One region of the Sporomusa sphaeroides DSM 2875 genome, then DNA from elsewhere that is predicted to be linked to it. Evidence: riboswitches for the same ligand, from Rfam matches in the RefSeq annotation. Region 1 holds a riboswitch; the other holds the start of a gene.
The links. A riboswitch is a leader RNA that binds a small molecule or an ion and turns the genes downstream of it on or off. The one in region 1 is predicted to bind cobalamin.

Region 1 (3,408 bases):
AAATATTCTTTTAACGCATTGCCATCTTTGGCGCGAAACACTTTAGCGCCCCGTTTGGCAGCTTCTGCTTCAAATTTATCGGCCAGGTTTTCAATATCGGCAACGGCGCTCATCTTCATTTGACGGACTTGTTCGCGCAGAGCCTCAATATCGGCAACATTTTCATAAGCTTTGGCCCTGGATATCGGATAGGCCTCCGCAAAGCGGCTTAATGCGCCACGCAGCACTTCATCCTGTAACTTTTCCTGGATTTCATTTTTTATATTACGATTATTCGCTTCCATTATTGCTTACCTCCGTTAACTTCTTCATCAACGGCAATAATGACAAAACGGCTGGGACCATGTACGCCGATTGTCAGTACGCGTTCAATATCGGCAGTGCGGCTGGGGCCGGTAATAAAGCTGATATAACCGCGGTCGTAGACTTTGGCGATTGTTTCCATAGCTTCTGTTATGCCGGGAACAATTCTATTGCTGTTCATGAAAACAATATGTAAAGGAGGCAGCATCGAGACAAGCCTGCTTTCAAACGCTAACGCATCCTGGCAAACACTGCCTGACTCGGCAATGCCAAACTCAACAGCGGAGATGCCAATATCGGCACTTTCAGCATGCTCGGCGATATCTGCTTGTTCGGTGTACAGGCTTACACCCAGGTCTGTTAGGGTGGCATTAATTCCTGCTGCCTGTTGCAAGGGGCTGTCAACGGCTACTACTTTGCGGGCGTTGGTGTATTTGACTAAATTGGCAATGACTTCTTTGGCTTCAGCCGCTGTTTTGACGCGAAATACTTCGGCGGCCGCGTTTTTTGCCCGGGTTTCGAACTCCGGGAACAGGCTGGCGCTACAAGTACCGGAGGTAAGCGCATGGGTCCAATTTTCACTTACTTTTTTCAAATTCTCCACTCCCTTATAACCGAATTAATCGGTATGATGGTCTGACCAGTATACACTTCGTAATAAATAGGCTAAAACCCTTTTAAAAATTGACAAAAAACGCAAAAAATACAGAAAAATTTTTAGATTATTTAATTTAGATAATTCCTGCCTGGTAAGCAGGAAAATAATTAACTATATGGAATAATAGTACTAATCGCAAATTTGATACATGTAAGGGAATGGGTGCTTTGCGCTTAATAGGGAAGTCCGGTGTAATACCGGCGCGGTCCCGCCACTGTAATGGGGATGCTGCTTAATACATGCCACTGGGAAACTGGGAAGGCTAAGTACGCGAAGAACCAGAGTCAGGAGACCTGCCTGTTCTAACACATGCCGCTAGGACCTACGGAAGATAGGCAGGTGTGGGTACAATATTCAGGCAATCTTTACATGTTGTTTGGTGTTATACCCCCTGCTCAAGGGGGCTTTTTTATTGTCCGATAAAGAAATGCGCAAAGGGATAACCACCGGGACTTGTGCCGCAGCGGCAGCCAAGGCTGCGGTTATGGCCTGGCTGGGCCAGCCGGTGACTGTTCTTCAGGTTTTTTCACCACAAGGAGTCCTGCTGACAGTACCTGTTGCCGAAAGCTGGCCGGTTGCCGGCGGCGGTATGGCGGCAATAATCAAAGATGCCGGTGATGATCCGGATATAACCAATGGGGTTAGGATTATGGCAGAGATCATTATTACCGATAAACCGGGAGTTGTGATCAAAGCAGGTATTGGCGTAGGAACGGTGACTAAACCCGGGCTGGCTGTGCCGGTAGGTGAACCGGCAGTAAATCCCGGGCCGCGTTCCATGATTACCAGGGCTGTGACTGAGTGTTTGCCAACAGATAAAGGGGCTGTTGTGACAATTTCTATTCCCGAGGGAGAGAAATTGGCGACCAGAACGCTTAACCCCATATTGGGGATTGTTGGCGGACTGTCGATTATTGGCACTACCGGTATTGTTGAACCGATGTCAGAAGAGGCTTTTAAAAATTCACTTGTACCGCAGATTAGTGTGGTGCAGGCATTAGGCTATACAGATATAGTATTTGCTCCGGGAAAAATCGGACAGGATATAGCCATCAACCGTTGCGGCCTGCCGGCCGCCGCCGTAATCCAGACAAGCAATTTTATCGGACATATGTTGGAGAATGCAGTAAAATACGGCATGCGCCGGGTGTTGTTATTTGGCCATCTTGGCAAAATCGTTAAAGTGTCGGCCGGCATATTCCATACTCATAACCGGATGGCCGATGCCCGCCTGGAGACAATAGCCGCCTATATGGCGCTAAACGGAGCGCCACAGACGGCCATTGAAGAAATAATGGCTTCGACTACTACCGAAGCTGCTATGCCAATCATCGCCCGGTATAATATGACTGAGGTTTATTCTGTACTGGCCGAACGGGCCAGTGCCCGGGCAAAGCGTTATGTGTTTGGTGATTTGACAGTGGGAACCGTTATTGTGACTTTACAGGGAGATATACTGGGGCTTGATGAGACAGCCCGTGAAATTGGAGGCCATTTAGGATGGAATGTAGGTACCAGGTAGTAGTTGTTGGCATTGGCCCCGGATCGCCTGATTATGTGCTGCCTGTCGTTAGCCGGACGATTGCTCAGGCCAGAGTTCTGGTAGGCAGTAAGCGGGCGCTGGATACCTTTGCCGCAGGCGGTCAGGCTACCAGGATTATTGATAAAGATATTAACGGTGTGCTTGATTTTATTGAAGAACAGCTGGCAAGTCAGGATGTAGTGGTTATGGTGTCCGGCGACCCTGGATTTTACAGCATGCTGGTGGCAGTCAGAAAACGGTTTGCGCCAGAGAGTATTACGGTGATTCCCGGTATTAGTTCGGTCCAAATGGCGTTTGCCCGGGTGGCCGAAGTGTGGCAGGATGCCGCTCTGATCAGTATGCATGGCCGTACAGCCGCTGATGAGGTACTGCGTTACCGGCCAGGGCATAAGCTGGGCATCCTGACTGACACTCAGCACAATCCGGCCTGTATTTCGCGCATCCTGTTAGCATTCGGGTGGCCGGAGGCGGCTCATGTCTGGTTATGCGCCAATTTGTCTTATGACAATGAAGTGGTGGCTGCTATGACCTTAGCCGAGGCCGCAGAAACTCCCGGTTTTGAACATAGCGTAATGGTGGTGAAAGCATGAGTCACAGCTTAGGTATTCCGGATGAGCAGTTCATCAGAGGCGACATTCCGATGACGAAACAGGAAATTCGCATCTTAACTTTGGCTAAGGCCAGCATTGGTGCTGCCGACACTGTCATTGATATCGGGGCAGGTACCGGTTCGCTATCCATTGAAGCGGCTTTATTGGCCAGGCAAGGCAGGGTATATGCCATTGAGCGCGAACCCGAGGGGATTGAACTGATTAAGGCCAACGCCGCTAAGTTTGAGGCCGGCAATGTTCAGGCTGTGCTTGGTTCGGCACCGGCGGCGCTGGCCGGGCTGCCGGCGGCGGAA
Region 2 (3,408 bases), 1.0 Mb from region 1:
TTAAAACAGTTTTTGGAAGAAAAAACAGGAGCTAAATTAAAACGGCAAGACCTCCTGCATTCGATGAATGCTTTTATGAATGTCTGGAAGCTGTTTCAAGAGTTGATTGACCTAAAAAGAAGCAATATTTTTCCCGGAATCTGGTTTTTCTGTATTGCCAATACGTTTATGCTGGATGACCTGGGACGCTGGGCAAAGCATCTGGCGCTTGCAGTAAAACGGTTCCAGGCGGAAGTACCGCGGCCGAATCCTTACAGGGTATTTCTCGCCGGCTCCCCGGTGATCTTTCCGAATCTGAAGCTGCTGCAGCTTATTGAGCAGGCAGGGATGACCGTCTGCGCTGACGACCTCTGTTCTTCCGAGAGAATACTTCCCGGCGCGACGGTATACGACGACCCGTCGGAACACGGCCTGTTAAGAGCGTTGGCCGAAAGGTACCATCAGGGCTGTATCTGTCCAACCTTTGCGGATAACGACCGGCGCGTCAATAATATTTTAAAGACAACTGGTGACTGCCAGACAAGAGGGATTGTCTTTCATGTGTTGAAAGGCTGCCATCCCTATGATATTGAGAGTTTCTCCATCGAAGAAAAAGTGAAGAACAGTGGACGAAAGTTTCTCAAAATTGAAACCGATTATGTAAAAGAAGACAGCCAGAACATATTGACCCGCTTGGAAGCTTTTAAACAAACTCTATAGAAAAAGGTGAGCGCTATGAGTTATAAGATTGGTATTGATCTCGGCAGCACCGCCATCAAGGCAGTGATCGTCAAAGACACCGAGCTGATCTGGAAAAAAGCGGTGCCGACCGCTCCCGGCCAGGAAGCCTTGGCCCGTAACTTGCTGGATGAGGGACTGGCGGAGCTTGCCATCAGTAACCAGGACATGGAAGGTATCTCGGTCACCGGTTACGGCAAAAATCTGATTGCCGATGCGCATACCGTTATCGATGAGGTTTCTGCCAATGCCTGGGGCGTTTACTTGTTAAGCGGCCGGAAAGCGCGCACAGTCATCAATATCGGCGGTCAGGACATAAAAATTATCCGGCTGGCCGAGGATGGCAAATTGAGTGATTTTAAAATGAATGATAAATGTGCGGCCGGGACCGGACGGTTTTTCGAAATGGCCGGGCGTATTCTGGACACGTCCATTTATGATTTTGCGGCTTTAGCGGATAAGGCCGATGCTTCCGTCAGCCTCAACAGTACCTGTGCGGTATTTGCGGAAAGTGAGATCGTATCCCTTATCGCTAAAGGAACAAAGAAGGAAAACATCATCCGCGGGCTGCATGAATCAATAGCCAGACGCATAGCCGGCATGATGGGAAATCAGGACTTTGCCGATGAACTGTACCTTGACGGCGGATCAGCCAATAATGGCGGGCTGGCGGTAGCAATCGAAGATGAACTTCTCCGGGATGTGTATGTTCTTCCCCATCCTCAGTTCACGGTCGCCTATGGAGCGGCCTGTTTGCTGCGAAGATAGGACTTATATAGTTTTTCTGTTACCGGCACTTCCTTTTTCAATGGCAGGCGGAATTGGAGGGATTTACTTGACAATACTTGACAAAAGGTGATAGATTGGAATAAATAAACTAAGTTGTTTCAATAAGAATTGAATATAGCTAAGTCAGGTGCCCTGTAGAGGGCTTAATAGGGAAGTCCGGTGTAATACCGGCGCGGTCCCGCCACTGTAATGGGGAGCAAACCCGAAGATATACCACTGGGACGAGAGTCTTGGGAAGGTTTGGGAGAGCTATGATCCAGAGCCAGGAGAACTGCCTGTCTGAAGATCGCCGTTTTACCCACGAGTGATGGGGAGGAGATTACAATGCGCTTGCCTGACTTGGAACGGTTCTAAGTGAGGCTGCGTAGATTTGCTGAATTCACTCCTGGTCTTAGACCAGGAGTTTTATTTGGTGTACGCTGTAGAATCCTCCCGGCTGTTATGGCCGGGAGTTTCTTATTGGTGCCATAGAGAGCAGATAGTCCGCAGTCAGGTGCAAACCATTGGAAACCAATGGTGAAAGAGGTTTGATTGGTTCATGCAGCTATTAGAAATTATAAAAATAAAGCGGCTCGCCAGCCTGGTATTTCTTTGCCTTATTTGCCTGCTGCTGGCCGGTTGTCCCGCCAGGCAGACAGGCGGCAAAGTGCAAAACTCTCAGGGAAGCTATACTGTAACCGACGACAGCGGGTATACTATGACGCTGGCAGCTAAGCCGCAGCGGATTGCATCGCTGTCCTATGGCACGGATGAAATGCTGGTTGAGCTTGTTGCCATGGACAGGATTCTTGCGTTCAGCCGGTGGGCCGACGACCCGGAAATCACGTTTATTACCGCCGGGCAGGCGGCTCAGGTAAAAAAGCGGGCGTTACCCTACGCCGAGGCGCTCATCGCGCTTAGGCCGGATCTGATCGTGGCGGCCGCTTCCACCCTTCGGCCGGAAGCGCTGCAGACACTCAGGGAGGTCGGCATTCCGGTGTATATATCGAAAAGCCCCAAAAATCTGGAAGAAGTAAAGCACAAAGTCGGGAATTTAGCCCGGGTGGTGGGCGAGGAAAACAACGGGCAGCGTATCATAAACCGGATGGAGGAAGCGCTGCAGCGGCTTGAAGAAAAGTTAGCCCCGGTTACACCGGATAAGAGAAAATGCGGTATGGCGTTTGATTTTAGCGGAGTTATCGGCAATAAGAACAATCTTCTGGCAGATATATTCAATTATGCCCGCATAAAAAACGGTGCTCTCCGGGAAGGCGGTATCGGCCAGGGGGAAAATCGCCTTTCCAAAGAGCAGATTGTGGCTATAAATCCAGACATATTTCTGTTGCCTACCTGGAATTATGACGGATACAGCGGGGTTCAAGCCTACCGGCAGCAGATAATGAATGACCCGGCTTTCCGGCATGTCGCCGCCGTGCGCAATAATCAGGTGAAACTGGTTTCCGATAGGTATCGCTATGTCACTTCGCAGCATGTTGTTATAAGTATTGAGGTTTTTGCGAGAACAGCCTATCCGGAGCTTTTTTAGTCCTGCCAGCAAGTACGTTTTGTAAAGAAGGTTATTATGCCAAATCTGTATCAACGGAATCAAAGTAAAGTTCTGGTATTGGTGGTATCTTTTTTTCTTGTAATAATTCTTTCGCTTACCCTTGGACAAGTTGATATTTCACTAGCCGGTGCGGTTGCCGTTATCGGTTATCAATGGTATGTGCCGGTATTTAGCGGCTTTGATTTTACGCCAGATGAGCAGGCTATTCTTTGGCATATCCGGATGCCGCGAACCTTAACCGGCCTCATGGTAGGGGCGGCGCTGGCCGTCTCCGGCGCTGTTATGCAAGGGGTTTTTGGCAACTCTTTGGCAGACCCCGGTATTATTGGCGTTTCCAGTGGTGCGGCTGCCGGCGC

Region 2: another riboswitch for cobalamin. It lies ahead of SPSPH_RS03450 (ABC transporter substrate-binding protein); the one in region 1 lies ahead of cbiD (cobalt-precorrin-5B (C(1))-methyltransferase CbiD).

What each region holds. Positions count from the first base shown of each region.
Region 1 covers NZ_CP146991.1:1,780,456-1,783,863, forward strand. Annotated here, with positions in the region: gene ldhH (L-lactate dehydrogenase (quinone) large subunit LdhH) at 1-284, opposite strand, end outside; gene SPSPH_RS07955 (LutC/YkgG family protein) at 284-898, opposite strand; cobalamin riboswitch at 1,105-1,276, shown strand; gene cbiD (cobalt-precorrin-5B (C(1))-methyltransferase CbiD) at 1,389-2,483, shown strand; gene cbiE (precorrin-6y C5,15-methyltransferase (decarboxylating) subunit CbiE) at 2,462-3,094, shown strand; gene cbiT (precorrin-6Y C5,15-methyltransferase (decarboxylating) subunit CbiT) at 3,091-3,408, shown strand, end outside.
Region 2 covers NZ_CP146991.1:767,460-770,867, forward strand. Annotated here, with positions in the region: gene SPSPH_RS03440 (2-hydroxyacyl-CoA dehydratase subunit D) at 1-699, shown strand, start outside; gene SPSPH_RS03445 (acyl-CoA dehydratase activase) at 715-1,485, shown strand; cobalamin riboswitch at 1,615-1,799, shown strand; gene SPSPH_RS03450 (ABC transporter substrate-binding protein) at 2,045-3,031, shown strand; gene SPSPH_RS03455 (FecCD family ABC transporter permease) at 3,068-3,408, shown strand, end outside.